Regions from separate parts of the Ruegeria jejuensis genome, predicted to be linked through region 1. Evidence: riboswitches for the same ligand, from Rfam matches in the RefSeq annotation. Region 1 holds a riboswitch; each other region holds the start of a gene.

Region 1 (10,179 bases):
TGAAGATCATCTCGCTGGCTCCGGAGGTGCTCTGATGGCTGCGAAACTCAAAAAAGGCGACAAGGTCGTCGTGCTCTCCGGCAAGGACAAGGGCAAGGAAGGCACCATCGCCTCCGTTGACCCGAAAGCCGGCAAAGCCGTTGTCGATGGCCTGAACATCGCCATCCGCCACACCCGTCAGTCCCAGAGCGAACAAGGCGGCCGCCTGCCCAAGGCCCTGCCGATCGAGCTGAGCAACCTGGCCTATCTTGATGCAAACGGCAAACCGACCCGCGTTGGCTTCCGCATGGAAGGTGACAAGAAGGTGCGTTTCGCCAAGACCACGGGGGACGTGATCGATGCTTGATAACGCAACCTATACCCCGCGCCTCAAGTCCGCTTACAAGGACACCATCCGTGCCGCTCTGAAAGAAGAGTTTGGCTACAAGAACGAGATGATGATCCCCAAGCTGGACAAGATCGTTCTGAACATCGGCTGCGGTGCCGAAGCGGTCAAAGACAGCAAGAAAGCCAAGTCGGCGCAAGCAGACCTGACCGCAATTGCGGGTCAGCAGGCCGTGATCACCAAAGCGAAAAAGTCGATCGCCGGCTTCCGCGTTCGTGAGGACATGCCGCTGGGTGCGAAAGTGACCCTGCGCGGTGACCGCATGTACGATTTCCTGGATCGCCTGATCACCATCGCGATGCCCCGCATCCGTGACTTCCGCGGCGTTTCGGGCACCTCTTTCGACGGTCGTGGCAACTATGCCATGGGCATCAAAGAGCACATCGTGTTCCCCGAGATCGATTTCGACAAGGTCGATGAGGCCTGGGGTCTGGACATCGTAATTGGCACCACAGCGAAAACCGACGCTGAAGCAAAGGCATTGTTGAAAGCATTCAACATGCCCTTCAACAGCTGAAGCGCGGGAAGGAAAAGACATGGCTAAGAAAAGCATGATCGAACGCGAGAAGAAGCGCGAGCGCCTGGTGGCCAAATATGCTGCCAAACGCGCCGAGCTCAAAGAGATCGCGAATGACGAAAGCAAGCCGATGGAAGAGCGTTTCAAAGCGCGTCTGAAACTGGCGAAACTGCCGCGCAACAGCTCGGCAACCCGTCTGCACAACCGCTGCCAGCTCACCGGCCGTCCCCACGCTTACTATCGTAAGCTCAAGGTCAGCCGTATTGCGCTGCGCGAGCTGGGCTCTGCTGGTCAGATCCCCGGCATGGTGAAATCGAGCTGGTAAGGGAGAGACAGATATGAACGATCCTATCGGCGATATGCTCACCCGTATCCGCAACGCGCAAATGCGCGGCAAGTCCACCGTTTCCACCCCGGCCTCCAAGCTGCGCGGTTGGGTTTTGGACGTGCTGGCGGATGAGGGCTACATCCGTGGCTATGAAAAGACGACCGGCACCAACGGTCATCCGGCCATCGAAATCAGCCTGAAATACTACGAAGGCACCCCTGTCATTCGCGAACTGAAGCGGGTCTCGAAGCCCGGTCGTCGCGTGTACATGGGCGTCAATGACATCCCGCAGGTCCGTCAGGGTCTGGGCGTGTCGATTGTCAGCACTCCGAAAGGTGTGATGTCGGACCAGAACGCACGCTCCAACAACGTTGGCGGCGAAGTGCTCTGCACCGTCTTCTAAGGAGGTCTGCAATGTCTCGTATTGGTAAGAAACCGGTCGAGCTGCCCAGTGGCGTGTCCGCCGCTGTGTCGGGTCAGACCATCGAAGTGAAGGGCCCCAAGGGCACCCGCAGCTTCACCGCGACCGACGATGTGACCCTCAACGTCGAGGATAATGTCGTCACCATCGTGCCGCGTGGCAAATCCAAGCGCGCACGTCAGCAGTGGGGCATGTCCCGCACCGTGGTTGCCAACCTGGTGACCGGTGTGACCCAGGGTTTCAAGAAAGAGCTTGAGATCCAGGGTGTGGGTTACCGGGCGCAGATGCAGGGCAACACCCTGAAGCTGAACCTGGGCCTGAGCCACGACGTTGACTACGTCGCTCCGGAGGGCGTGACCATCACTGCTCCGAAGCAGACCGAAATCACCGTCGAAGGGATCGACGAACAGCAGGTCGGTCAGGTCGCCGCGGAAATCCGTGCTTGGCGCAAGCCTGAGCCCTACAAGGGTAAAGGCATTCGCTACAAGGGCGAGTTCATCTTCCGCAAGGAAGGCAAGAAGAAGTAAGGACGCAAACAATGGCAAACAGCAAAAGAACCCTGTTTCTGAAGCGCCGCCTGCGCGTTCGGAACAAACTTCGCAAGGTCAACGCGGGTCGCCCGCGTCTGTCCGTGCACCGGTCGAACAAGAACATCTCTGTTCAGTTGATCGACGACGTACGTGGCGTGACCCTGGCCTCGGCCTCGACCCTGGAAAAAGACCTGGGTCTGGTCGGCAAGAACAACGTCGAAGCGGCCACCAAAGTGGGCGCGGCCATCGCCGAGCGTGCCAAGAAGGCAGGCGTCGAAGAGGCCTATTTCGATCGTGGCGGCTTCCTGTTCCACGGCAAGGTGAAGGCTCTGGCCGATGCTGCGCGTGAAGGTGGTCTGAAGATCTAAGACTTGCGGGCGGTTTTCGAATCGCCCCGATGATCCGGGGGCCTCGGCGACAGTCGGGGCTCACTTGGATTGAACAAACGGTGCCGCTAGCACCACTTATGAAAGGGATGCCAAAATGGCAGAACGTGATAATCGCCGGGGCCGTGGTCGTGACCGCGACGAAACTCCGGAATTTGCAGATCGCCTGGTTGCGATCAACCGTGTGTCGAAAACCGTAAAAGGTGGTAAGCGCTTTGGCTTCGCCGCTCTGGTGGTTGTCGGCGATCAGAAAGGCCGTGTCGGCTTTGGCAAGGGTAAAGCAAAAGAAGTGCCCGAGGCCATCCGCAAGGCAACCGAGCAGGCCAAGCGCCAGATGATCCGCGTGCAACTGCGCGAGGGTCGCACCCTGCACCACGATATCGAAGGCCGTCACGGCGCCGGTAAAGTGGTCATGCGGACCGCGCCTGAAGGTACTGGTATCATCGCCGGTGGTCCGATGCGTGCCGTGTTCGAGATGCTGGGCGTCAAGGACGTTGTGTCCAAGTCGGTTGGCTCGCAGAACCCCTATAACATGATCCGCGCCACCATGGACGGCCTGCAGAAAGAGCAGAGCCCCCGTTCGGTTGCGCAGCGTCGTGGCAAGAAGGTTGCCGACATCCTGCCCAAGCGGGACGAAGCACCGGCTGCTGCCTCTGAAGCCGCTGAAGCGTAAGGAGACGGAAACATGGCAAAAACCATCGTCGTCAAGCAGATCGGTTCCCCGATCCGCCGCCCCGCAGACCAGCGCGCAACACTGGTTGGCCTGGGCCTGAACAAGATGCACAAGACCCGCGAACTGGAGGATACTCCTTCGGTCCGTGGTATGGTCAACAAGATCCCGCATCTGGTTGAGATCATCGAAGAACGCGATTGATAGGTGGGGTTAACCCCCGTCTAGCAATACAGGAACGCCCTTGGGGCATAAAACGAACCCCTGCCGAGTTTCTCTCGGCAGGGGTTTGATTTTTTAGGACGATTTTCTGACATATCACTCCCAAATCCGATCCAGCAGGGCCGGGACCGAGCACACGTCAGCTGTCTTTCCACACGAGCAATTCGAGATGTCGAAATGTTTAGCGCGTATTGACACATCTCGTGGCCTCGGGCACTCAGTCCCCAGATGGTTCCCTATGGTGCACCCAAGGGATTAAAAGGGAATACGGTGAGGTCCACCAAGTAGTGCCAAGTCCGTGACTGCCCCCGCAACTGTAAGTGGTGAGCAAAGCCAATCAGCCACTGGTCATATGGCCGGGAAGGATGGCCGAGCAATGACCCGCAAGTCAGGAGACCTGCCATCACATGTTCAACCAACCCGGGGCGGGGCGTCCTGGAAGGAGGCTTTGATGGCACGTTTGCAACGTGTGTACATGACCGGCACCTTCCGTCTGCGCTTGGGCACAAGCGGAGCGGGCAATGCCGGACACAGCTGACCACTTCCTTCTGATCTGCGAGACCTGCAAGGGTGGCCCGTCGGTCGGCTCCATGCGGGACATGTTGGCGAACAGGCTGCCAAAGGGTTTTGCGATCCGCGCTATCGACTGTATGGCTGGCTGCGATCGCCCGGCGACGGTCGGGTTCCAGGCCAACAACAAGGCGCAGTACCTGTTTGGCGACATCCAGACCGCGCAAGACATCGACGCGCTGGCGCAATTTGCCGAGCAATACCGTCAAAGCCCGGATGGCTGGACCAACGCCACCGATCGCCCGCGCCCGCTCTTGACCAAAACCCTGTCGCGGATGCCCCGGATTGCACAGGAGGCGCCGTCATGACAACCGCCTTTCTGATCGCCAAGGATCTGGAATACCACGCGTTGAATGGTGAGGCTCTGCTGCAGGGCGTATCTTTCGAATTGCACGAAGGCGCCATTCTTGCGATTGCGGGTCCAAACGGAGCCGGCAAGACCACCTTGCTGAACATGCTCTGTGGCGCCGAAGGGCTGGCCTTTGGGGATGTGTGGATCAAAGGGCGCAGACTGAAAGAGCTTTCAGCCAAAGACCGTGCCCGGATGATCGCAGTGGTCAGCCAGCAAGAACTACCGGACGGTCGCCTGACGCTGCGGGATTACGTCGCGCTGGGGCAGATTCCGATCCGGGCGGATCGCTCGACCGAAGAACATGCCAGCGAACTAACCCGTATTCTGGACATGACGGGACTCGGCGCGCTGGCCGGGAAGCGTATGGTTCAGCTCTCAGGCGGGGAGCGTCAGCGCGCACACATCGCCCGTGCCCTGGCACAAAACCCGTCGCTGCTGTTTCTGGATGAGCCGACCAACCATCTAGATCCCGACGCCAAGGGGCGGATGCTGTCGCTGGTTGCCGAGTTGGGCATCACCGTGGTGATGATCGTCCATGATCTGGTGATGATCCCGGAATTCGCCACCCATGTCGCGCTGATGAAATCCACCCGACTGACCGGTTTTGGCGCGGTGAGCGATGTACTGACCCCTCAGCATGTGCGCGAAACCTTTGGCGTCGATTACCTGTGTTTTCATCATGAAGGCCGCGTGATCCCGGCGCTGGATATCCGGAAAACAGCTGTTTCAACCCAATCCTAGGAGTATTTCCCGATGAAACATATCTGGTCCGTGGTGCTGGCCGCAGCCATGGCAAGCGGCGCGTCTGCCCACGAGGTCACCGTCGACAATTGCGGTGAACCTCTGGTGTTTGAAACCCAGCCCGAGCGGTTGGTCGTACATGACATGAACATGACCGACATGGCCTTTGCGCTGGGGTTGCAGGACAAGATCGTCGGGCTGACCGGGATCACCGGGTGGTACAAGACCAGCCCGGAATTTAACACGCTGCGCGGCGATATCCCGGAGCTTGCGCCGAAATACCCGACGGTTGAGAATCTGGTTGCCGTTGAACCCGACCTGTTCTTCGCGGGCTGGTATTATGGCATGAAGCCGGGCGGCGATGTGACGCCGGATACGCTGAAGCCATTCGGCATCAAGACCATGATCCTGACGGAAAGCTGTGTCCATCTGGACAAGGACCGCCCAGAGGCCAGCATGGACCTTCTGTTTGATGATGTCCTGAGACTGGGCAAGGTCATGCATGTCGAGGACAAGGCCGAGGCTCTGGTCTCCGGCTGGAAAGAGGACCTGACAGCAATCCAGACACAAACGGCTGATCTGCCAAAGCCCCGTGTATTTCTGCTGGATGGCCCGGCGGACGCACCCTTTACGGCGGGCAAGTTTGCCATCCCGAATGCGATGATCGCCGCAGCAGGGGGAGAGAATGTCACCCACGACATGGACACAAGCTGGGGTCGGAGTTCCTGGGAAGCGGTCGCAGCGGCAAATCCGGAGTTTCTGGTGCTGCTGGATTATCAGACCGGCAATGGTGCGGCAGATACGTTCAAGTTCCTGCAGGAACACCCTGTAATGTCGCAAACCGATGCGGTGAAGAATGAACGTTGGATCGGGTTGCGCTATGAAGAGTTGACACCGGGACCCGCGAATATCGACGCGATCTCGAAAATGGCGCAGGCCATGCATCCGGTCCTCAACTGACATGGGCCGGATGGGCCTGACACTTCTGCTGGGGGCGGTCGTTCTGGCCGCCCTTTTGCTGGTTTCAACCATCTATGGCACCACAACTATCCCTCTGTCCGACACCGTTGGGGCGGTTCTGCTGGGAACCGGGCTGGCCGAGGGCGAGATGTCCGCGATGCATCGGATCGTCTTCGACCTGCGACTGCCCCGCGCCCTGTTTGCTGCGGTCATTGGGGCCGGTCTGGGGATCGTCGGCGTGGTCCTGCAAACCACGACGCGCAATGATTTGGCTGACCCGTTCCTGTTTGGCCTGTCTTCGGGGGCCGCCGCCGGGGCGGTGTTTGTCATCACCGTGACCGGAGATGTTCTGGGGTTTTGGACCTTGCCATTGGCTGCCTTTTGCGGTGGGCTTGTTGCATCGGGCATCGTTCTGGCACTGGTTCACGGGTTGCGGACCAGCGCGCCGGAAAAGCTAATCCTTGCCGGGCTTGCCGTGTCCTTCCTGTTCTCGGCCATCACCAATTACCTGATTTTCGCGGGCGACAGTCGGGCGGCGCATTCAGTCATTTTCTGGATGCTGGGCGGATTGGGTCTGGCCCGGTGGGAAACCTTCCCGCTCGTCTGCGCCGGGCTATTGCTGATCCTCAGCTATTCACTGTACCGAAGCCGCTGGCTGGATGCGTTGCTGACCGGAGACCTGACCGCTTCGACCCTGGGCGTGCCGGTGCAGGGGCTGAGATTCAGCATGTTTTTCGCTGCCGCCCTTGCCACGGCTGTATTTGTCTCGGTCGCTGGTGTCATCGGTTTTGTGGGCCTGATGGTCCCCCATATTGCGCGCGGGATCGCCGGACCGCTGCACAGCCAGCTATTGCCAACGGCTGCGCTGGTGGGCGCGGCATTGCTGACCGGTTCGGATATCCTCAGCAGGCTGCTGTTGGCACCACAGGAATTGCCTGTCGGGATCGTCACCACCTCAATCGGTTCGGTTTTCGTTTTCCTGTTGCTGTTCAGAACGGCGAGAACCCGGAGATAACGGATGCGAGCACTCTGAGAAAGGCCAGGATCGCCGCCTAACTCTCTCGCAACCAATTGTCGTGAAAGACCACGCGGTCCAGATCAGTGAAGCGACACACGCGGTCCAGCTCGGCTTCAAGCCTGCGCATCCGGCCTTTGGTCCAGCGGATGCCGCTTTCCGGCCAGAGGGCGCGCACCTCAAGTGTGCCGCGCTCGCGGGCGGCCTTCATATCGAGCCGCCCGACCAGCCGGTTGCCTTCCAGCAGCGGAAAGACATAGTAGCCGTATTTGCGTTTGGCGGCGGGCACGAAGACTTCGATCCGGTAGTGAAACCCGAACAGCCGCTCGCACCGTTTGCGGTCGCGCAGGGCCGGGTCGAACGGGGACAGGACGCGCATCCGTCCCGACAGTGCATCGGGCGCGCTCACCCCCGTCCCGGGCCGCGCAAAGACACGCCGTAGCGCGCCATCCGCGCATTCGATTTCGACCGTCTCGATGTCTCCGGCCTGCTCTGCCCGGGCGCACCAGGCTTTTGCTTCCGCCGGTGTCGCGATGTCCCAGAACGCGGCCAACTCACCCGAGGTGGCAAAGCCCAGCCGGTCCAGCGCCGCATTGCATAGCCAGTCAACGGTGGCGGATTCGTCGCACTCCATCGCGCCGGGGTAGAGATGTGTCTCGATCACCCGCTCGGTCAGGTCATAGCGTTTTCGGAACCCGTCGCGCCCGATCACCGTCAACACGCCTGATCGCCAGAGATACTCCAGCGCCGTCTTAGATGGGTGCCAGTCCCACCAGCCGCCCGAGCCCTTGCGCTCATCCTTGCCCACATCAGAGGAGCAGGCCGGTCCATGATCGCGGATATGGGACAGAACCTCCTGGAACTGCTGCTCATAGCCGTCGCGCCGCGCGGCCTGCCAGCGGGATTTCAACGCTTCGGCGTCGCGGCGAAACTTCAGATGCCACTGCGGATAGAACTCCATCGGAATGATCGCCGCATCATGGGTCCAGTGTTCGAACAATTGCCGGTCGCGCTCATAAAGCCGCTTGAGATGCGCCGGGCGGTAGGCCGGGCGGCGGGCATAAAGAATCATGTCATGGGCACGGGCGACCGTGTTGATGCTGTCCACCTGCACAAAGCCCAGCCGCTGGATCAGAGCGTTCAGATCCGCGCCCTTGCCGGGGCCAGCGGGTGTTTCGGCCAAGCCGTGACGGTCCAGAAACACATGCCGCGCGGTGCGGTTGTCCAAGCGGCGCACTGCTATCGCCTCAGCGCCGTTTGAGCGTGTCGCCATAGCTGATCTTGGGGGTCAGGGTGATCCGCGACTCGATCTCTTGCTCGGGATCTTCCAGCCGTGCCGAGATGATCTGCGCCGCCGCGCGCCCAATCTCCAGCCGGCAGGCATCCATTGTCGCCAACTGTCGTGGCAGTCCCTGCAGCAGCTCCACATCGTTGAACCCGGCCAGGCCGATCTGACCCGGAATATCGACGCCCTGTTCGAGCAGATAAAGCAAACCGCCAGCCCCGATCATATCGTTGGAATAATAGAGAAAATCCAGATCGGGTGAGCGTTCCAGCATGGCCTGCGTCATCTCGCGCCCTTTGGCCAGCGCCGAACCGCCGGAATAGAAATCGCGATCCTCGATCTCGACCCCGTTCTTGGCCAGGACCTCTGTGAACCCCTCAAAGCGCTTTCGCGCTCGGTGATCCAGCGGCATCTTCGTGCCCATGAAGCCGATATGTTCATAGCCCGCCTTCAGGATCGCCTTGGCCATCTCGCGCCCGGCACGGCGGTGAGAAATGCCGACCATCGCATCCACCGGCTTGCCATCGGTATCCATGATCTCAACCACCGGAATGCCTGCCGCATCCAGCATCGCACGCGCGGCTTCAGTATGTTCCAGCCCGGCAATGATCACCCCCGAAGGCCGCCATGAGAGCATCTCATAAAGGACCTTTTCCTCTTTCTCCGGCAGGTAGTCAGTGACGCCAACGACCGGCTGCAACTCGGTATCTTCCAACACCTGATTGACGCCGGTCAGAACCTCGGGAAACACCATGTTCGAGAGCGACGGGATGATGACCGCCACCAAGTTGACCCGGCTTGATGCAAGAGAACCCGCGATCTTGTTGGGGACATAGCCCAGCTCTTTGGCTGCCGCCAGAACCCGGGCGCGGGTGGCGTCTGATACGTCGCCGCGATTGCGCAGCACGCGGCTGACGGTCATTTCAGATACGCCGGATGCCTCGGACACATCGCGGAGAGTGAGGGGACGGGCGGTATCTGCGGCCACGGTGTGATCCTGTGCTTGCTTGTTCGCGCTGATGCTAGCGCGAACGGAACGGCCTGTTCAACCACCGCGCCAACCTAATGCGAAGCCGTGGCATAAAAATCCGTCATCAGATTGTCGCTATCCCTGATGGCTGAGCTTTGAACACTGTATCCCGTTCTGCTGCGGATCCTGACACCAGCGGCCTTGGCCGCTGGAGGCGGTTCACCCGGTCCCGGACTGCACAAAGACGCGCGAGGGATGCAACTCACCCGACCGGTAGAGGCCAACAGCCACGGCCTGACCGTCGAGCGAGGCCCAGGCTTCGTCGCCGTATTCCACGTCCGAGGCCAGCACCATGCCGGGATTGCCGTTGCGCAGGCGGGCCGCGCCTTCGGGCGTGCATTTGAGTTCGGGCAGGTCGGTCAGCCCCTCTTCGAGCGGGCGCAGATAGGCGTCCAGATCAGGGCCGTGCGCCATCTCATCGATCTGGTCGATGCTTAGCCCGTCCTCGGCCTCAAACGGCCCCGACCAGATGCGGCGCAGCGATTTGACGTGGCCGTGGCAACCCAAGGCCGCGCCCAGATCGCGGGCGATGGAGCGCACATAGCCACCCTTGCCGCAGGTCATTTCCAGCACAACGTGGTCGGCATCGGGGCGATCCAGCAGCACCAGTTCCTCGACCCAGAGCGGGCGGGCGGCGAGGTCGATATCCTCGCCGTCGCGGGCCAGCTTGTAGGCCCGCTGGCCGTCGATCTTGACCGCCGAGAACTTTGGCGGGACCTGCATGATGTCGCCGAGGAAGGGCTGCAGCGCCTCTTTGATCTCTTCAT
Region 2 (10,179 bases), on a different contig from region 1:
CCGAAGACGAGCGCATGATCGCCCAAAGCGCCCACGCTTATGCGCAAGAAAAGCTGCAGTCGCGCGTGACCGAGGCGTTCGAAACCGAGGCCACCGATCCGGCGATCTTTCGCGAGATGGGCGAGATGGGGCTGCTGGGCATCACCATCCCCGAGGAATATGGCGGGCTGGGCGCGGGCTATGTGTCTTATGGGCTGGTCGCGCGCGAGATCGAGCGGGTGGATAGCGGCTATCGTTCGATGATGTCGGTGCAAAGCTCGCTGGTCATGTATCCGATCTATGCCTATGGCAGCGAAGCACAGCGTCAGAAATACCTGCCAAAGCTTGCCAGCGGTGAATATATCGGCTGTTTCGGCCTGACCGAACCGGACGCGGGCTCTGACCCGGCGGGCATGAAAACCCGCGCCGAAAAGATCGAGGGCGGCTATCGCCTGACCGGCACCAAGATGTGGATTTCCAACGCGCCGATCGCGGATGTCTTTGTGGTCTGGGCCAAGTCCGACGCTCATGACGGCAAAATCCGTGGCTTCGTGCTGGATAAGGGCCTGCCGGGCCTGAGCGCGCCGAAGATCGCCAACAAGATGTCCCTGCGCGCGTCGATCACCGGCGAGATCGTCATGGACGGCGTCGAGGTCGGTGAAGAGGCGCTTTTGCCCAATGTGCAGGGCCTCAAGGGGCCGTTTGGGTGTTTGAACCGCGCCCGCTATGGCATCTCCTGGGGTGTGATGGGTGCGGCCGAGGCGTGCTGGCACGGCGCGCGGCAATACGGGCTGGATCGCAAACAGTTCAACAAGCCCCTGGCACAAACACAGCTGTTCCAGCGCAAACTGGCCGATATGCAGACCGAGATCGCGCTGGGTCTGCAGGCCAGCCTGCGGGTCGGGCGGCTGATGGATGAGGCCAGTGCCGCGCCCGAGATGATCTCGATCATCAAGCGCAACAATTGCGGCAAGGCGCTGGAGATCGCGCGTCACGCCCGCGACATGCATGGTGGCAACGGGATCAGCCTGGAATTCCAGGTGATCCGCCACATGGTGAACCTTGAAACGGTGAACACCTACGAAGGCACCCATGACGTCCACGCGCTGATCCTGGGGCGCGCCCAAACCGGATTGCAGGCCTTTTATTAAGCGTGGGGCCTCTTTAAGCCCGAACGCGAGCTGGAGCGCCGTTTGTGATTTGTCCCTCTACATCAGACGGTTCTGAACTTCCAGCAGGTTCTGTCGTATCACGAATTGGCTATTCGTCTTGCCACCGATGATCCAACCGATGATCGAAGTTCCGGAACCAGATTTCCGCTATCTGCTCTTGATTGGCGACAAATTCTGTCACTGCGTTGCAGCGCGGCAGATCTGGCTGCGGGTTGTGCCAAGCCGAGAGCATAGCCAGAAAGATATCAGCCGGAGACAGCCTCATCCCGCAAAGAAAGGCGCTATCCGCGAGTTCGTTTTCGATAAGATGCAAAGCCCGGTGCGTGCGGGCCCTGGCGGCGGTCCTTATGGCGTTGCGTAGCTGCTCTTGCGGAATAGAGGGGTCAATCGCGTATCTGTCAGGGTAGCTTTTTCGCAGGATACCTTCATAGACATTGGTCGCCAGAAAGCTGGTCCAGCGATAGAAGCGGGAAACATCTTCGACAAACAGGTTTGGCCCGTACCGAAGCGATCTGTGCCTCTCGGCGAGATAAAACAGGATGGCGGCGCATTCGGTCAGAACCGCGCCCTCGGGCGTGGTCAGGACGGGCACTTGCCCCCATGGATTGAGATCGCGGAACTGATCGGGCAATGGCGAGGACGGGTCGGATGCGATCAGATCGAGTTCGAACGGTATGTCGGCCAGTGTCAGAGCAGCCTCAACAACAAAGCCACCCGAGCCAAGGCGGTTGATCAATCGGTAAGGTTTCATTGCGGCTGCGCCGAGATATAGCTCAGAAGACGGTCCTTCGCGCGCTTCGGTAGGTCGTCGGGCAGGGTATCCGGGGTCGCTGGCCCATCTCCGACCTGGATCAGCATGACCATGCCCATCGCGTAATGCGGCGTGCATTTGATGCCGTAGATGCCGGGAACCGTAAAGGTGACCTCGATCTCTTCATTGATCTTGCCTTTGAAGGGCTCGGCGCCACCGGGCACCATACCATCGATGCTGGCAGCGTTGTGGCCCGGTCGTGTGGCGAGGAATTTCACCGTGTCGCCGGGCGCGATCTTCAGATAGCTCGGGGCATAGACCATCGAGCCGGTCTCATCGCGGTTCAGCATCTCAACCTCATGCAGCTCTGCCAGCGCAACGGACGGTAAGATAGAAACAATGAGGGCAACGAGTAAACGCATGTTGGGTCCTTTGGCTATGACATGGCTGTGTGGAAACGGATGACCTGCGATTGATCCGCCGGGTCGGTGAGGAAGTGGGCGCAGACGCCGAACACCTCGCGCAGCATCCCCTCTGACAGAATTTCTTTCGGGGTTCCGCTGGCCTTGAGGCGGCCATTCTCAAGAATGCAAATCCGGTCGCAGAGCATCGCCTGGTTCAGATCATGCAGCGCAATCACGGCGGTTACGGGCAGGCGCGCAACCATGTGCAGGATCGCCAGTTGGTGTCGGATATCCAGATGGTTGGTCGGCTCGTCCAGCAGCAGGATTTGCGGCTGCTGCGCCAGCGCGCGGGCGATATGAACCCGCTGCCGTTCGCCGCCGGACAGCGTGTGCCAGTGTCGGTGCCCAAAGCCCGACAGGTCCACATCGGCCAGCGCCTGCGCAACAATCGCATCATCCTGAGCGCCCCAGCCCCGCAACGCCGACAGCCAGGGGGTGCGGCCCAATTCGACCGCATCGCGTACGGTGATGCGGTCGGCAGTGTCGGCATGTTGCTCAACCAGCGCCAATCTTTGCGCGATCTCGCGCTGGCGCATCCCGGCCATGCTCTGGCCACCCAGATGCACGGAACCTCTGGAGGGCGTGCGGATGCCCGCAAGCATACGCAGCAAAGTGGATTTGCCCGACCCGTTTGGCCCGATCAGCCCCAGCTTTTCGCCTTCGTTCACGGTCAAGGAAATATCGCTGACGATGGGTTTCCCGCGCGTCTCCCAGCCGAGGTTTTGGCACGACAGGATCATGGCGACGTTCTCCCGCCGATCAGGATCAGGGCAAACACGGGCGCGCCGACCAGGGCGGTGACGACCCCGATAGGCAAAACCTGTCCGGGGATGATCATGCGTGAGATGACATCCGCGAAGATAAGGAAGACGGCTCCGGCGAGCGCCGAGGCGGGCACCAACCGGCCATGCCGGTGGCCGACCACAAAGCGCATGGCGTGCGGGATCACAAGGCCGACAAAGCCGATGGCCCCGACAACTGAAACCATGGCGGCGGTTACCAGCGCGGCGATACCGATCAGGGTCAGTTGCACGCGCTTCACAGCGATACCCAGCGAGGCGGCGCTGTCTGCACCAAAGGTGAACGCATCCAGAGCGCGGGTGTTCCACAGGCAGGCCACGATGCCAAACATTGCAGCGGGCAGCGCGCTGGCAACGTCAGGCCAGCGCACACCGGACATATTGCCCAGCAACCAGAACATGATGGCGCGGGCCTGTTCCGCATTGGCGGATTTGGTGATCAGAAAGGCGGTCAATGCGTTGAACATTTGCGACCCGGCGATCCCGGCCAAAACGATGACCCCCGCCGCGCGCAGGCCGACACCGCCGCCCGCAGCATGGGCGAGCAGCGCGACAAAAGCGAAGGCCAGCAGGGAACCCATGAACGCGCCTGCAGACAGCGAGATCAGCCCGCCGCCCAGCCCCAGCACGGTGACGGCGACGGCTCCGGTTGAGGCCCCCGCCGAGATGCCCAGAAGATAGGGATCGGCCAGCGCATTGCGCAGCAGCGCCTGCAAGATCACGCCGGACAGGGCCAGCCCCGCGCCGCAGCAGGCGGCCACAACCGCGCGCGACATGCGGTAATTCCAGATGATGCCCTCGTCGATCTTGTCGACGGGATAGCCCGCATCAAACAGTTTGTTGGCCAGCACCTTCAGTACCACGCCGGGTGGAATACTGGTTTCCCCCAAAGCGGCCCCGAACAACAGCGCGGCCAGAAGCACCGGGGGCACGACCAGCCCCCAGTGCCACAGCGACCGGCGCGCAAGTGGCCGATCAATTGCCGTCATTGGGTCAGACCAAAAGCAGGCAGTTCATCCGCGATCTGCTCCAATGCATAGATGGCGCGGACGGTCGGGCTCATGGCATGGGCGTCGATGGTGATGATCCGGCCTTCCTTGACGGCGGTCATTTCCTTGGCGACCGGGTCGCTCATAAGGAATGCGCGCTTTTTCTCGACGTCGTCCGCCGGGAAACGGCGGCGGTCCATTTCGGCAATCACAATGAAGGTCGGATCAGCCTTGGCGATGGTTTCCCAGCCCACAAGCGGCCATTCCTCGCCCGAGGTAACCACATTATCGACACCCAGCTTGTCCATCATGTAAGCAGGAACGCCCTGCTGACCGGCGACATAAGGGTCTGACTCCATATCCGCCGACGAGAACCAGAACAGCGCCGAGGACCCCTCTGGCAGGTTCAGGCCTGCGGCCTTGGCGATGGCCTGTTCCTCGCGGGTTTTCAGATCGTCTACCAGCGCGGCACCCGCATCCTGAGCATCATAGATTTCGGCAAGCTGTTCGATGCTGGTGTACAATTGCTGGGTCGAGAACAGTTCCGACCGTGTGCCATCGACCCCAACCGAGTTATCCTTGGCCGCGCAATCGGTGGGCATCACATAGGTGGGCACGTTCACATCGTGAAACATCTCGCGCGTGGCGACGATCCCTTCGGCTCCCACATGCCATTCATACATGACTGTGACCAGTTGGGGTTTCTTGCCAACGACGCTTTCAAAGCTGGGATCATTATCGGCCAGACGTTCGATCTTGTCGTTGATCTCTTTGAACTCGGGCAGGACCGGGTTGAACCAGACCGAGGTGCCCGAGAGTTTGTCCTGCTGGCCCAGCAGATACAGGATTTCGGTCGTGGACTGCCCGATGGTCACGGTGCTGTCGGGTGCCTTGTCGAAGGTCAGCGTGTGGCCGCAATTCTCAATGGTCAGCGGATAGCTGGTCTTATCCGCAAAGGCCGGTGCGCTCAGCACAGCGGCCAGCGCGGTCAGGGTGATGAATTTGGATGTCATTGTCTTGGCTCCGGTAAATCCGATGCCGGGGTTTGAAAACAGAAAGAAAAAGGCCAGCAACCGGGCAGGCAAGTGCACTAATCCATGCACGGCACAAAGGTGTCAGTCGCATCACGATCCTTTCCCGAGCAACCCCGCCCGGTGGTTCAGGTTTACGTCGGCAGGTCTCCTGACTGACGGATCTTAGCTGGCCCTGACCTTCCCAGACCGTTTGGCCCAGTGGTATGTTCAGAGCTGGCTCACCGCCTACAGTTGCGGGGGCAGTTTCGGTTCATATGGGTCTGACCCATATGGCGAATTCCCTGTTAGGTCCGAATGGACACCGACAAACCGCGCATGACATCTCAGGGCTGTATCGTCAAGATTCGAAATCATCCAAAGATGGTCAGTCGTCAATTCTGCTAGCGCAACGCTGCCCCTTTTGGCACGCCGCAACGAAGCTTTTGGGCCCTTGTTGAGCGACAAGTATCGGCGGATCGTCAGCTATGCAACTTGGCAAGGCCTAAACCGCTTCTTGTCGGCTTAGGTCTTACGGCCCGGGCAGCGCCAATAAGCACAAGATACATCAAACCCAAGATCGCATCAGAGGGTCAATTACCAGCGATTCTGCCACTTGAGCTTGCTGATACGTTATACTATCACAGGTAAATCTGAACCAGATTCTGTGTGAAATCGTGGCGCTTTCCCCTTGCCTGTCCATTGACCGATTAACGGTTTCTCTGAATGGGCAATCGATCCTGAACGGTATCGATCTTGTGCTTGAACCGGGTCAGCGGGTTGCCCTGCTGGGCCAATCCGGATCCGGCAAGTCCATGACGGCACGGGCCGCTCTGGGCCTGCTTCCGCCGCAGGCCGAGATCACCGGGCGGATCGACGTTGGCGGTGTTGATGTCACCCGCACGCCGGCCCTCTCGCGGCCCGCATCAGCACGGCCGGCGATGGTGATGCAGGATACGCAGGCGGCGCTCAACCCGTTGACAACCATCGGTTATCAGCTTGAACAACCGCTGCGAAAATCAGGTTTGGGTGCCGCGGACGCGCGCCGAGCAAGCATCGACCTTCTGGCGCGGGTCGGCATGCCCGAGCCTGAGCAGATCGCGCGGCGGTGTTCTCCCGAATTGTCGGGCGGTCAGCGACAGCGGGTTTGTATTGCGATGGCCGTCGCCTGCAAGGCTCAGACAATCATCGGGGACGAACCCACCTCGGCGCTGGATGTGGTGACGCAGGCTCAGATCCTGAGGCTTTTGCGCGACGTCACCCAAGCCCCCGGCGGGCCGGGCCTGTTGCTGATTACCCATGACCTTCACGCAGCCGCGCATCTATGTGACCGCGCCCTTGTCATCGAGGCAGGGCGCATCGTCGAGGACGCACCGATGCAACGGCTCGTGACCGATCCTCAGCACGCGCATACGCGTGAGTTGATCGCCTCAGCCAGAAACTGCGGCATCGCCTGCGAGAGGTTGTACGGATGACCTTCCTGTCGATAGGTAACCTGTCGCTTGCGTATCCGGCGCCGCGCGGGTTTTGGCGTAAGACACCGCCGGCGCCCGCGCTGCACGAAGTCTCCTTCGATCTCGACGCAGGCGACCGAGTCGGTCTGGTTGGCGTGTCCGGCTCTGGAAAGTCCAGCCTGCTGCGATGCCTTCTTGCGCTTGAAGCCCCGCAGGCCGGGCAGATCTTTTGTGACGGGCGCGCCGTCCTGCCAGGTTCAGTCGCGTCGCTGCGCTGGTATCGGCGCATGGTGCAGTATATTCCGCAGGATCCGGCGGGATCGCTGGAGCCGCGCATGACGGTCTTACAACTCGTGACCGAACCGTTGCTGCGCCTGCATATCGACCGGAACCCCGAACAACTCGCAAAACAGGCGCTCGCCAGCATTGGCCTGGATCACCGTTTCCTTTCGCGCCGACCGGGCGAGTTGTCTGGCGGGCAGGCGCAACGCGTAGCGATTGCCCGTGCCATTGCGATGCGCCCTGTATTCCTGCTGGCGGACGAGCCGGTCAGTGGGCTGGATATGACCATCCGCGCCCAGGTGGCGCGCGTGCTGAAAGACCTTTCCACAGATCAAGGCACAGGCTTCCTTATGGTGTCACATGACATCTCCATTTTGGCTGAACTGTGCCAGCGGATACTGGTCATGCAAGAGGGCCGCATAGTCGAAGATCGACCCACCCGCGACCTGCTGCGCGACCCGCACCACCCGCATACGCAAGAATTGTTAAACGCCGCACCGCCGATGATCGCCGCGGCATAAGAAAGGACCCCCAATGAAATCTACCCTTCTAAGCGCCGCGCTCGTCGGCCTGAGCCTCGCAGGCGCTGCGCATGCCGAAGACCCGCGCATCGGTGTCGCAATGCTGCAACCGCCGCGCTCGGGGTTGAGCCCGTTATCCGACGACGCCTTCAAGTTGTCCCGCTGGTCCACTGCGGAAACACTGATCCGCCTGAACGCCGACGGTGAACCGCAGCCCTTGCTGGCAACCGAATGGAGCCGAATTGACGATCATACGTGGCGGTTTGTGATCAGGTCCGGCGTCAAGTTTCACGATGGCACCGATCTGACCCCGGAGCAGGTCGCAGCCGCGTTGTTGGCGGCAACGCAGGCCGCGCCCAAGCCGCGCATTCTTGATGGGGTCGAGATGGCGGTTGAGGTCGATGGCAATGCCGTGATCGTTCGCACCGAGGCCGTCGATCCTTTGGTACCCAATCGTCTCTCCAGCCCGCAGCTCGCGATTCTGGCTGAAAAAGCCTATGGCGAAAAAGGTGTCGTGACACCGACCGGAGCAGGGACCGGCCCGTTTGTTCTGACGGAAATCAACGGCGTGACGAGCGCGCATCTGGATCGGTTCGACGACTATTGGGGTGAGCGTGCCAAGCTAGCGGGCATCGATGCCGACTATGTAGGCGATGGCACCGCGCGAGGGGCCGCGTTGCGCACCGGTACCGCGCAGGTGGTCGAAACCGTTCCGGTCAGCCAGGCTGCGCTGATCGACCCGGCTCTGATTCACGAAGTCCCGATGCCGCGCACCAATACGCTCTACGTGAACTCCAAGAAGGGCCCGCTGACCGATCCCGCCCTGCGCAGCGCGGTACGTGATGCGATTGACCGCGACGCTATCGTCCGGACCGTTTATGAAGGGCGGGCCGACGTCGCGCGCGGTCTGTTCGGCCCGGCGCTACCCTGGGCGAACCCCTTGCGAACGCCGATCGATCACGTCCAAGCCAAGGCCCCTGAAGGCACCAAGATCACGCTTGGCACCTATACTGACCGGGCCGAATTGCCCGAAGTCGCCGTACTGGTCGCCCAAATGCTGGGCGAGGCGGGTTTCGACGTCACTCAGGATGTCCGCGAATACGCCAATATCGAGGCCGACATGCTGGCTGGTAATTTCGACCTCATTATTCTGTCACGTGCCACCGTGCTCGATAGCGGTGATCCGGTGTCCTACATGGTCAGTGATTTCGGGTGCGAAGGCTCGTTCAACATCTCGCAGCTTTGCGACCCGGCAGTCGACGCCGCCCTTGAGGCCGCAGCCGCAATCGAGCCCGGTGTGGAGCGCCGCGAGGCCATCATCGCCGCTGAGGCCGCCATTCTGGCAAGTGGTGCAGCCGTTCCGATGCTGCATGGGCGCATCATTCAAGGTGAGGCCGCTAACGTGTCCGGAGCGCAACGCGACCCGCGCGAGCGCAGGCTGATCACGGAACACACCACGCTGACCAAATGATCCAAACGCTGGATCGTCTGACCCCCGCGCTTTCGCGCGGGGTGACATTGGTTGGTGTGATGGTTCTGGTGGCCTTGCTGCCCTGGATCTCGAACAAAGATCCCGCGCTCAGCATTCTGCGGGCGCGGATGGGCGAGCAGAACCCGACGCCCGAAGCGCTGGCGGCCATTCGTGAGCGGCTTGGACTGGCGCTCGGGCCGGTTGAGCACCTCAAGGCCTGGGCTGCGGGGCTCTTGCATGGCGATCTGGGGACCTCGTGGATTTCCGGCGCCCCCGTTCTGTCGGACATGCTCAATGCCTTCGGTGTGTCATTGATCCTGATGGCGGCGGCCTTTACGGTTGCCAGCGCGATTGCCTTTTTGGTCTGCTGGCCCACGATGCGGCGCGGTTTGCACGGGCGTGATACCCGGACATCCGGCATCGTCGCAGCGACGCTGACCGCACTGCCCGAGTTCCTGCTGTCGGCTTTGCTGCTGGTTATGTTCTCGGTCTGGCTTGGCTGGTTTCCCCCCTATGGTTGGGGTGATGTGGTGCATGTCGTGTTGCCGGCCTTTGCTCTGGGCCTGCCGGCGGGCGGGTATCTGGGACGGCTTATTTCAAATGCGATTTCCGCGACATTCCAGGAGCGTTGGATCGCGACATGGGCCATGGCGGGGTTTTCGCGCGGTAAAATCGCGCGGGCTGTTATGCGTCGCAGCCTGCCTGCGCTGATGCCGCAGATTGGCATGGTTATCGTGGCGATGACAGGTGGTGCCATCGCCGTTGAACAGGTCTTCTCGATCCCTGGCCTTGGTCGGGCAGTTCTTGGGGCGGCCTCGGCGCAGGACCTTCCGGCGCTCCAGGCCGGAATCCTGATCCTGCTGGTCAATGCGCTGCTGATCGGAGTGATCGCCAACCTGATCCGGGTCGCCCTGCTGGGTCGCGCGCTTGGCATAGGTGCGCTGCCGGTGCCCGAACTCGAACAACCAACGCGGGATCGTCGGCTCTGGCTGGTGCCTTGCGCGGTTGTGCTTATCCTTCTTTTGATGATCGTTCTGGGTCTGCCGCGCGACCCGTTCACATCACTATACATTCGATTGCAACCCCCAAGCCTGTCTTTGCCGCTGGGAGCTGATGGCCTTGGTCGGGATGTGCTCGCACGTATTGCACATGGCGCGGTCGCGACCATCGGAATGGCACTGGTCGTGACGCTGGTCTCGCTGATCATCGGACTGGCTATGGGGTTGATGCCCCGTCTGGCCATCGGCTTGATCGAGGTCACCAAAGCCACGCCGCCGACCATTGCT
Region 3 (10,179 bases), on a different contig from region 1:
CGGCGCGCGCCTGCCAGGGCGGGCGCACCAGCGCCGCCAGAGCGGTACCGGTCTGCGCGCAGGCAGCAACCGCGTTGCGGCTCATCTGGGCGGCAAAGGGATGGGTGGCGTCGATCACATGGGTCACGGCCTTGTCGCGGATATAAGCGCTCAGGCCCTCGACACCTCCAAAGCCGCCGATCCGGGTTGGCAGGGGCTGCGGGCGCGGCGTCTCCACTCGACCCGCATAAGAATAGGTCGCGTTCAAGCCCCGCGCGACAAGCGCGCGGGCCAGCGCATTGGCCTCGGTTGTGCCGCCCAGGATCAGAATGTTGGGGTTCGCGGGGTGCGGCATGGCTGAGCATCCGTGGCTGACCGTCATCGGTTTGGGCGAAGATGGACCGGATGGCCTGCCCCCCGCAAGCCGCCAAATTCTCGACAGCGCCGAGGTGGTGATGGGCCCGCCCCGCCACCTGTCCCTGGTCCCCGAAAGCGCGGCGGAACGGGTGGAATGGCCGGTGCCGTTTTCGGACGGTTTGCCACTGCTCGAAAATCTGCGGGGCAAGCGCGTTGTGGTGCTGGCCTCGGGCGATCCGTTCTGGTTCGGCGCGGGAAGCGTGATCGCGCGGCACTTCGAGCCGAGCGAATGGACCGCCCTGCCCGGACAATCGAGCCTCTCGCTGGCAGCCGCCCGCCTCGCCTGGCCGCTGGAACAGGTGCTGACGCTGGGTCTGCATGCCGCCCCGCTCACCCGCTTGCGCCCGCACCTGTCGCCGGGTGTGCGGATGCTGGTCCTGATGCGGGATGGCGCAGCGGTTCAGACCCTTGCAGATTGGCTAAGCGAGATGGGGTTCGGCGACAGTCACCTCCATGTGCTGGAGGCGCTTGGTGGGCCGCGAGAACGCCATCGCTCGACAACGGCTGAAGCCCTGTCTTTTGACGACGTCCAGCACCCGGTTTGCGTTGGCCTTGAGATACGCGGTGATGGCGGCACTCTCCCCAAAGCGAGCGGGCTGCCGGATGAGGTCTTTGAAAGCGACGGGCAGATCACCAAACGCCCGATCCGGGCACTTACCCTGTCGGCGCTGGCTCCGAAACCGGGGGAACATCTGTGGGATATCGGCGGCGGCAGTGGGTCGATCGGGATCGAATGGCTGCTGAGCCATGACAGCCTGACCGCAACCACGATCGAGCCCCGCGCGGAGAGAGCAGAGCGCATCCGCCGCAACGCTGACGCTCTGGGGGTCGACCGGTTGAATGTGGTGCAGGGCGAAGCGCCAGGGGCGCTGGCCGGATTACCCATGCCCGATATCGTCTTTATCGGCGGTGGGCTGAGCAAGGCCTTGCTGGAATGGCTCAAAGCCTATCTGCCAAGCGGCACACGGCTGGTCGCCAATGCGGTGACGCTGGAAAGCGAGGCGCTGCTGGCCCTTTGGCACGAAAAGCTGGGCGGCGACCTGCTGCGGATCGAATTGGCGCAGGCAGGTCCCCTCGGGCCGCGCCGGGGCTGGAAAGCAGCCTATCCGGTGGTGCAATGGAGTGTGACACTATGATCGTGGCCGGGTTCGGATTTGCCTCTGTCGCGACAGCGGAAAGCCTGCATGATGTCTATCGACGCGCAGCGCGAGATCACTTTGTCACCGCGCTGGCCACGGCCGACGACAAGGCGGCGCACCCTGCCCTGAGAACTTTGGCCGCGGAATTGCATGTACCCGTTCTGCGCGTTGAGGCCGCCGTCTTGAGCGCGGCCAGAACACTCACCCAGTCCCAACGCAGCGCGACCGAACGCGGCACCGGCAGCGTGGCCGAGGCCGCAGCACTTGCCGCTGCCGGGCCGGATGCGCGCCTGATCGCCCCCAGATATATCTCGACCGACCGCCTCGCCACCTGCGCGGTCGCCATCGGAGGACAGACATGACCGTTCATTTCATCGGCGCCGGACCGGGCGCCGCAGACCTGCTGACCCTGCGCGGGCGCGATATCATCGCCGCCTGCCCGGTCTGCCTTTATGCCGGTTCACTGGTGCCGGAAGAGATTCTGGGCCATTGCCCCGAGGGCGCAAAGATCATCAACACCGCGCCGATGGATCTGGATCAGATCATGGGCGAGATCGCCACCGCCCATGCCGAGGGCAAGGATGTGGCGCGATTGCATTCCGGGGACTTGTCGGTCTGGTCTGCCATGGGTGAACAGATCAGGCGGCTGAAAGAGATGGGCATTCCCGTCAGCGTCACTCCCGGTGTACCATCCTTTGCTGCCGCCGCCGCTGCTTTGGGAACCGAGCTGACGCTGCCCGGCCTGGCGCAATCGGTGGTGCTGACCCGCACGCCGGGGCGCGCCTCGTCCATGCCCGAGGGCGAGACGCTGGAAAACTTCGCCCGCACCGGGGCGACGCTGGCCATTCACCTGTCGATCGGCAATCTCGACACGGTGATAGCGGATCTGACCCCCGCTTATGGCGCGGATTGCCCGGTGGCGGTGGTCTACCGCGCTAGCTGGCCCGATGAGCGGATCATCCGCGCCACGCTGGGTACCCTCAAGGCGGCGCTGGACGACAGTATCTCACGCACCGCGCTCATTCTGGTCGGCCCGGCTTTGGCAGGCGAAGGCTTTGACGAAAGCTGCCTTTACTCCAAGACCTATGACCGCCGCTACCGACCGCAAAGCGCCGAAAGCCCGTGGTCCAGCTGGAGCCACGGGGATGACTGAGGCGATGACAAACCCTCCCGGCCTGCTGATCTCGGCGCCCTCATCGGGGACCGGCAAGACCACGGTGATGCTGGGACTGCTCAGGGCGCTGGCCGAAGACGGTCTGGCAGTGCAGCCGTTCAAGAGCGGGCCGGATTATATCGACCCGGCCTTTCATCTGGCGGCGGCGAAACGCGCGTCTTTAAACCTCGATACATGGGCAATGGACGAGACGCTGCTGGGCGGCATCGCGGCGCAGGTGGCGGGGGCCGACATAGTGGTGGCCGAAGGCTCCATGGGGTTGTTCGACGGGGTGGCAAAGCCCGGAGAGACCGGCCACGGCACCAGCGCCGAGACCGCGTTGCGTATGGGCTGGCCGGTTGTGCTGGTGCTGGATGTGGGCGGTCAGGCGCAATCGGCGGCGGCCACGGCGCTGGGATTTCGGATGTATAACCCGGACCTGCCCTTTGCCGGTGTGATCCTGAACCGCTGCGCCAGCCCGCGCCACGAACGTCTGACGCGGCTGGGCATGGAGCGCGCGGGCCTGCCGGTTCTGGGCGTGCTGCCGCGCCGGGGCGACCTGACGCTGCCCGAACGGCATCTGGGTCTGATCCAGGCAGTGGAGCATCCCGACCTGGAAAGCGCCATCGCGGGCTATGCGGCGTTTTTGCGCGAACATGTCGATCTGGAGGCGATCAAGGGGGCCGCGTCTTCCTCAAGCCCCAAGGGGCCATCGTCAGCCGCGCTGCCGCGTCCTCCGGCGCAACGGATCGCCTTGGCCCGCGATGCTGCGTTTTCCTTCACCTACCCGCATCTGCTGGAAGGATGGCGTGCGGCAGGGGCGGAGATTCTGCCATTCTCGCCGTTGGGTGACGAGGCCCCGGCAACAGATGCCGATCTGGTCTGGTTGCCCGGCGGCTACCCGGAACTGCATGCGGGCAGGCTTGCGGGGGCGCAGATCTATCTGACCGGCCTGCGCAGACATGCCGAAACCAAACCGGTACACGGCGAGTGCGGGGGCTACATGGCATTGGGTGAGGCGCTGATCGACAAGGAGGGCAACCGACACGAGATGGCGGGGTTGCTCGGGCTGGTGACCTCTTATGAGAAGCGCAAGTTCAATCTTGGCTACCGCAAGGCCACTCTGACCGCGCCAATGCCCGGTTTTGAAGCCGGAGCCGTCTTACGCGGGCATGAGTTCCACTATTCCTCGATTGTCGAACAGCCCGATGCGCCGCTGGCCCGCGTGGTCGATGCCGAAGGTGTGGAAGGCCCGCAAACCGGGTCGCTGCGCGGCAATGTGACGGGCACATTCTTTCACCTGATCGCCGAGGCGCGCTCATGAGCGGGTTTGTGTCTTTTGTCGGTTCCGGCCCCGGTGACCCCGAGCTGCTGACCCTCAAGGCGGTGGACCGGCTGCAACAGGCCGACGCGGTTCTGTTCGACGACCTAAGCAGCGGCCCGATCCTGAGCCATGCGCGCGAGGAGGCCGATCTGGTGGGGGTGGGCAAGCGGGCCGGTCGCCCCTCGCCCAAACAGGACCATGTGAGCCGCCTGCTGGTGGAGTATGCGCAGACCGGCGCCCGCGTCGTGCGACTGAAATCCGGCGATGGCGGCATGTTCGGACGCTTGGAGGAAGAGCTGGTGGCCCTGCGCGAGGCCGGGATCGGATACGAAATCATCCCCGGCATTCCATCCGCCTGCGCGGCAGCGGCAGCGGCGGGCATCCCGTTGACCCGGCGTTTGACCGCCCGGCGGGTCCAATTCGTCACCGGCCATGATGTGAGCGGCAAGCTGCCCGAAGATCTGAATCTATCCGCACTGGCCGACCCGATGGCCACCACGGTGATTTTCATGGGCAAGCGTACCTTTCCGCTACTGGTCGAAGCGCTGCACGCGAACGGCCTGCCACTGGACACGCCTGCATTGCTGGCTGAATCCGTCTCGACCCCGGATCAGGCGCTGCATCGGACGACGATGGGGGCGTTATCGGAAAAACTCGCCGCTGAAATCGGCACCGCGCCAGCGTTAATCCTTTATGGGCCGCTCGCCGACGAATGAATGCCGCTTTTGGGGTTGACGCAATTGGGGCTGGCAAGACAAGAGTGCGGTTACGGTGCTCGGGCCGCAAGGCCCGGGGAAAAGGGAATGGGGTGCAAATCCCCGACTGCCCCCGCAACTGTAATCGGGAAGCAAGCGTGGCAATCGCCACTGGCATATCGCCGGGAAGGCCCTCGCTTGTGACGATCCGTGAGTCAGGAAACCTGCCGTGATTGGAAACAGCCGGACAACCGGCACGCGTATCCGCCGGGGATGGCGGGAAGGAGACAGTAAATGCATATCGAACCGGGCGTCGTGCATGGCGCAAAAATGATTTTCGCCTACGGTACAGCAGCCGCTGCCGCTGGGTATTCTCTGAAACTGATCGCAGACGATCTGAAAGAACGCGCCGCGACCTCGTTCATTGCGCGCTCCATCGCCGCCACGCTGAGCGTCTTTATCTTCTTCGAGGTGCTGCCGCATTTCCCGGTCGGTATCTCTGAGGTCCACTTCATTCTGGGCACCACATTGCTGCTGATTCTGGGCGTCGCGCCCGCTGCGGTTGGTCTGGCCGCTGGCCTGGCCATTCAGGGCCTGCTCTTCGCGCCTAGCGACGTGCCGATGTATTTCGTGAACATTACCACATTGCTGGTGCCGCTCTTTGGTATCCATGCGCTGGCCAAGCGCGCGCTGCCGAAGAACGTCGCCTATGTCGATCTGGGCTACACGGATGTTCTGAAGCTCTCGGCAGCCTATCAGGGCGGCGTGATCGCCTGGGTCGCCTTCTGGGCCTTCTACGGTCAGGGATTCGGCGCCGAGAACATGGCCGCCGTTGGCAGCTTTGGTCTGGCCTATATGCTGGTCGTGCTGATCGAGCCGGTCTTTGACCTTGCGGTTCTGGCCGGTGCCAAGTCGCTGAAGGGTATGAAGGGTTCCGGCCTGGTGACCCCGCGCCTCTATCACGCGGCCTGATCCAATCTAATCTGCAAAGGATGGCTCCGGCTCGACACAGGCCGGAGCCATTGTCTGTTATGCAAGAGCTTTTCCTGATCGGCATCGGCACTGGCAACCCGGATCACGTGACCCGCGAGGGCGCGCGCGCGATCTGTGACGCGGATCTGATCCTGATCCCGCGCAAAGGAAGCGGCAAAGAGGATCTGGCTGGGCTGCGCGAGCAGATCATCAATGATCTAAGCGCCACACCGCCGCCGCTGGCCCATTTCGACATCCCCAAACGTCGGGCGGATGACGGTTATCTGCAAGGGGTCGAGGAATGGCATGACGCCATCGCGCGGCGCTGGCAGGAGGCCATCGCGCGCCACAAGGACGCAAAGCGCGTCGCTCTGCTGATCTGGGGGGATCCCTCGCTCTATGACAGTTCGCTGCGCATCGCGGATCGGCTGGACCCGAAACCGGCAATCCGGGTCATTCCCGGCATCACCGCCATTCAGGCGCTGACCGCCGCCCACGCAATCCCGATCAACGAGTTGGGCGCGCCCTATATCGTCACAACCGGACGCCGCATCCGCGACGAGGGTTGGCCCGATCCGGTCACCTCTGTCGCCGTCATGCTGGACGGTGAATGCTCGTTTCAATCACTCGATCCCGACCGCTATGACATCTGGTGGGGCGCGTTTGTCGGGATGCAGGAACAGATTCTGATCCATGGCCCGCTGCATGAGGTGTCCCGGCAGATCATCGACACCCGCGCCGCAGCCCGCGCCGAGCATAGCTGGATCATGGATATCTATCTGCTGCGCAAGCGCACGGGCTGAGCCGGAGGTCCGATCCACGGAATTGTGATTCCGCCCGCCCCCGTAACATGGCATCAAGGCGAGACAGATCGGGAGAATGCCATGCTCAGAATCGCTTGTCTTGTTGTCGCGCTGGGGGCAGCCACCATAGCTCATGCAAAAGATATGGCTGCGCGCGAGGGATGGGCGGTGCTGCCGACCGGCAAATCCTACGACCAGCTTGTCGATGATGTAAAAGCTGCGGTGAAAGAGAACGGGCTGATCGTCGTGACCCAGGCCGGGCCAACCAAGGCGGCAGCGTCGCGCGGCATCACCATACCCGGAAATCGCGTCATTGGGGTCTTCAATAACGATTTTGCGGTGCGCGTCCTGAACACCTCGACCGCGGCGATGATCGAAGCGCCGATCCGGCTCTATGTGACCGAAAATGCGGACGGGACGGCCACGCTGTCCTACAAAACACCGTCCTTTGTCTTTGCTCCCTATGCAGAGGGTGGCAGCGAATTGCAGGCCATCGGACAAGAGCTGGATGGCCGCTTTGACACCATCGCCAAGTCTGCTGCGACGTCACAGTGACGTGATTCCACTTGCCTCCGGGCGCGCAACGCGCAATCTCCGCTCAAAGTTTGTTCGGAGACCCCTCGATGCAGAACCAGACCATTCGCGCCGCTGACCTTCTGGCCCGCAGGCTTTACGAGGCGGGATGCCGCCACGCGTTTGGGATGCCGGGGGGCGAAGTGCTGACGCTGGTCGATGCGCTGGAAAAGGCCGGGATCACCTTCCATCTGGCCAAGCACGAGAATGCGGCGGGCTTCATGGGCGAGGCGGTACATCACCGAGACGGCGCGCCTGCCATCCTGCTTGCCACACTGGGGCCAGGCGCGATGAATGGGATCAACGTGGTCGCCAACGCGCAGCAGGACCGGGTGCCGATGATCGTGCTGACCGGCTGCGTCGATGCCGATGAGGCGCTGACCTACACTCATCAGGTGATGGACCACCAGGAGGTGTTCCGCCCGATCACCAAGGGCACGTTCCGGATGACCGCCAAAGGCGCCGATACCGTGGCCGACAAGGCGGTGTCGCTGGCAATGCAACAGCGCTGCGGCCCGGTCCATATCGACGTGCCGATCTCGGTCGCTGATGCGCAGGTCACCCCCTCGCGCCTGCGCCGCCTTGCGCCCGCAGCCCCGGTTGCTCCCTGCGGCACCGAGGTGGAACAGGCGCGCAAATGGCTGACGAGCAGCGAGCGGCCCATCGCGATCATCGGGCTGGATGTGCTTTATGACGGGTCTGCCTGCGTGACCCGTGCCTTTCTGGAACATTTCGGCATTCCCTTCGTGACCAGCTACAAGGCCAAGGGCGTGATCCCCGAAGACCATCCGCTTTGCCTGGGCGGCGCGGGCCTGTCGCCGCTGGCCGACAGCCATCTTGTGCCCTTGGTGCAAGGTGCGGATCTGGTGCTTTGCATCGGCTATGACCCGATCGAGATGCGCCCCGGCTGGCGCGAGATCTGGGACCCGGCCACGCAGAATGTCATTGATATCGCGGCGGTGCCCAACGATCACTATATGCATCAGGCCGGGGTGAACCTCGTAGCCGACACCGCCGCCACGCTGGAGGTCCTTGCCAAGGGCATCCCGGCACGCCCGACATGGCCCGGGAATGAACCCGATGCGGCCCGACACGCGCTGGCTGCGGCCTTCCCCGCCGATGACGAATGGGGACCGGCAGCTGTGATTGCCGAGACCTGCGCCACCTTGCCGGACACGACGCTGGCCACCGCCGATAGCGGGGCGCATCGCATCCTGCTCAGCCAGATGTGGGGCTGCTGCGAACCGCGCGGGCTGATCCAGTCCTCGGCGCTGTGCACGATGGGTTGCGCGGTGCCCATGGCGATCGGGTTGAAACTCGCCGAACCGGACCGACACGTGATCAGCTTTTCCGGCGATGCTGGCTTTCTGATGGTGGCCGGAGAGCTTTCGACCGCCGCAGAACTCGGCGGCAACCCGATTTTTCTGGTCTTCGTGGATGCCAGCCTCGCTTTGATCGAGTTGAAACAGCGGGGGCGGCAGATGACAAACCGGGGCGTGGATTTCGGACACCATGATTTCGCAGCCATCGGGCGCGCCTTTGGCGGCAACGGCCATACCGTGCGCAACCGCGCGGAACTGCGCGCCGCGCTTGAGGCGGCGCAAAACGCCGACCGCTTCACCGTGATCGCAGCCGAGATTGAGCGCGAGGGTTATGATGGCCGTATCTGAAGGCGCATTGAGCGGGGTCAAGGTTCTGGACCTCAGCCGCATTCTGGCCGGGCCAACCTGCACGCAGCTGCTGGGTGATCTGGGGGCCAGCGTGCTCAAGATCGAAAACCCCGCAACGGGCGGAGATGATACGCGGCAATGGGGCCCGCCCTATGCCAAGGATGCCGATGGCAATCCCAGCGATCTCAGCGCTTATTTCATGGCCGCCAACCGCAACAAGAAATCTGTGGCCGTTGATATCACCACCTCCGAAGGGCAGACCACCATCAGGCGGCTGGCGGCTGAGGCCGATATCCTGATCGAGAATTTCAAACCCGGCGGGCTGGCAAAATACGGACTGGATTATGCCACGCTCTCGCCTGAACTGCCGGGGCTTGTCTATTGTTCCATATCGGGTTTCGGACAGACCGGCCCCAACGCCTCGAAGCCGGGTTATGACCTGATGGCACAGGGCTATGGCGGCATCATGTCGCTGACCGGCGATCCCGAGGGCCGCCCGATGAAAGTGGGCGTCGGCATCGCGGATGTGATGTGCGGTATGTACGCCACCGTGGGTATTCTGGCCGCCCTGCGCCACAAGGAGCGCACCGGCGAGGGCCAGCAGATCGACATCGCGCTGGTGGATTCGCAGATCGCCTGGCTGATCAACGAAGGCGTGAACTATCTGACCACGGGTGAAGCGCCCCAAAGGCGCGGCAACGGGCACCCCAATATCGTGCCCTACGAGGTGTATGAAACCGCTGACGGCCACGTGATTCTGGCGGTCGGCAACGATTCCCAGTTCCGACGCTTCTGCGCCTTCATCGACCATCCCGAGCTGCCCGAAGATCCGCGATTCGCTACCAACCCCCAACGTCTGGAGCATCGCGACTCACTGAACGCCGTTCTCCGGCCTGCGCTGCGCCAGCACAGCAGCGCCGAGGTGATCGCGGGGCTGGAGGCGGTCAAGGTTCCGGTCGGTCCGGTGCAGACGCTTGATCAGGTCTTTGCCACCGATCAGGTGGCGGCCCGCGACATGCGTCTGACATTGCCAGCCGGGCCTGGCCCCGTTGATCTGATTGGCAATCCGCTGAAACTGTCCCGCACCCCGGTCACTTATCGCCGCGCGCCGCCGGTCTTCGATGCCGATACCAATCAAGTGTTACGCAGCGACACACCCTTCGACGATTGAAACACATTGCCTGTTTTGGCGGCGTTCGGCTGAAACATGCCGCCTTATCGGCGGATTTTTTCGCGTTTTTGGCACACGTCGTTTCACCAATTCGCGAGCAAGGTCGATACTGTTACAGGCGATGAATAGAGTTTGCTAAGGCAATGGTAGCCTTACGAAAAATTACACAGTGGACCCCGGCATGAAACAAGACGTTTTTGGACAGATGAACAGCCTGACACGCGCGGACAGCGCCGAGGCATGGGATGGCGTTCTTCTGGGCTTCCTGGCGCATGCGGCGGTC

The links. Region 1 has a riboswitch for cobalamin ahead of AB1E34_RS16350 (DUF1636 family protein). Riboswitches for the same ligand answer to the same signal wherever they lie in the genome.
Region 2: linked by a shared signal. The riboswitch ahead of AB1E34_RS19295 (ABC transporter substrate-binding protein) and the one ahead of AB1E34_RS16350 (DUF1636 family protein) in region 1 are both predicted to bind cobalamin.
Region 3: linked by a shared signal. The riboswitch ahead of AB1E34_RS15675 (energy-coupling factor ABC transporter permease) and the one ahead of AB1E34_RS16350 (DUF1636 family protein) in region 1 are both predicted to bind cobalamin.

What each region holds. Positions count from the first base shown of each region.
Region 1 is NZ_JBGRUO010000014.1:82,581-92,759, reverse strand. Features, by position in the region: gene rplN (50S ribosomal protein L14) at 1-35, shown strand, start outside; gene rplX (50S ribosomal protein L24) at 35-346, shown strand; gene rplE (50S ribosomal protein L5) at 339-902, shown strand; gene rpsN (30S ribosomal protein S14) at 922-1,227, shown strand; gene rpsH (30S ribosomal protein S8) at 1,241-1,633, shown strand; gene rplF (50S ribosomal protein L6) at 1,645-2,178, shown strand; gene rplR (50S ribosomal protein L18) at 2,190-2,549, shown strand; gene rpsE (30S ribosomal protein S5) at 2,665-3,240, shown strand; gene rpmD (50S ribosomal protein L30) at 3,253-3,441, shown strand; cobalamin riboswitch at 3,672-3,878, shown strand; gene AB1E34_RS16350 (DUF1636 family protein) at 3,981-4,337, shown strand; gene AB1E34_RS16345 (ABC transporter ATP-binding protein) at 4,334-5,122, shown strand; gene AB1E34_RS16340 (ABC transporter substrate-binding protein) at 5,135-6,082, shown strand; gene AB1E34_RS16335 (FecCD family ABC transporter permease) at 6,093-7,097, shown strand; gene AB1E34_RS16330 (winged helix-turn-helix domain-containing protein) at 7,135-8,340, opposite strand; gene AB1E34_RS16325 (LacI family DNA-binding transcriptional regulator) at 8,345-9,370, opposite strand; gene truB (tRNA pseudouridine(55) synthase TruB) at 9,572-10,179, opposite strand, start outside.
Region 2 is NZ_JBGRUO010000019.1:57,480-67,658, forward strand. Features, by position in the region: gene AB1E34_RS19270 (acyl-CoA dehydrogenase) at 1-1,130, shown strand, start outside; gene AB1E34_RS19275 (glutathione S-transferase family protein) at 1,240-1,902, opposite strand; gene AB1E34_RS19280 (pseudoazurin) at 1,899-2,324, opposite strand; gene AB1E34_RS19285 (ABC transporter ATP-binding protein) at 2,339-3,106, opposite strand; gene AB1E34_RS19290 (FecCD family ABC transporter permease) at 3,103-4,155, opposite strand; gene AB1E34_RS19295 (ABC transporter substrate-binding protein) at 4,152-5,168, opposite strand; cobalamin riboswitch at 5,311-5,510, opposite strand; gene AB1E34_RS19300 (ATP-binding cassette domain-containing protein) at 5,843-6,640, shown strand; gene AB1E34_RS19305 (ABC transporter ATP-binding protein) at 6,637-7,422, shown strand; gene AB1E34_RS19310 (ABC transporter substrate-binding protein) at 7,436-8,893, shown strand; gene AB1E34_RS19315 (ABC transporter permease subunit) at 8,890-10,179, shown strand, end outside.
Region 3 is NZ_JBGRUO010000013.1:89,589-99,767, reverse strand. Features, by position in the region: gene AB1E34_RS15705 (cobalt-precorrin-6A reductase) at 1-334, opposite strand, end outside; gene cbiE (precorrin-6y C5,15-methyltransferase (decarboxylating) subunit CbiE) at 333-1,532, shown strand; gene AB1E34_RS15695 (cobalamin biosynthesis protein) at 1,514-1,897, shown strand; gene cobM (precorrin-4 C(11)-methyltransferase) at 1,894-2,688, shown strand; gene AB1E34_RS15685 (cobyrinic acid a,c-diamide synthase CobB) at 2,681-4,012, shown strand; gene cobA (uroporphyrinogen-III C-methyltransferase) at 4,009-4,728, shown strand; cobalamin riboswitch at 4,765-4,953, shown strand; gene AB1E34_RS15675 (energy-coupling factor ABC transporter permease) at 5,002-5,679, shown strand; gene cobF (precorrin-6A synthase (deacetylating)) at 5,739-6,482, shown strand; gene AB1E34_RS15665 (DUF302 domain-containing protein) at 6,564-7,037, shown strand; gene AB1E34_RS15660 (thiamine pyrophosphate-binding protein) at 7,106-8,725, shown strand; gene AB1E34_RS15655 (CaiB/BaiF CoA transferase family protein) at 8,712-9,896, shown strand; gene AB1E34_RS15650 (tetratricopeptide repeat protein) at 10,078-10,179, shown strand, end outside.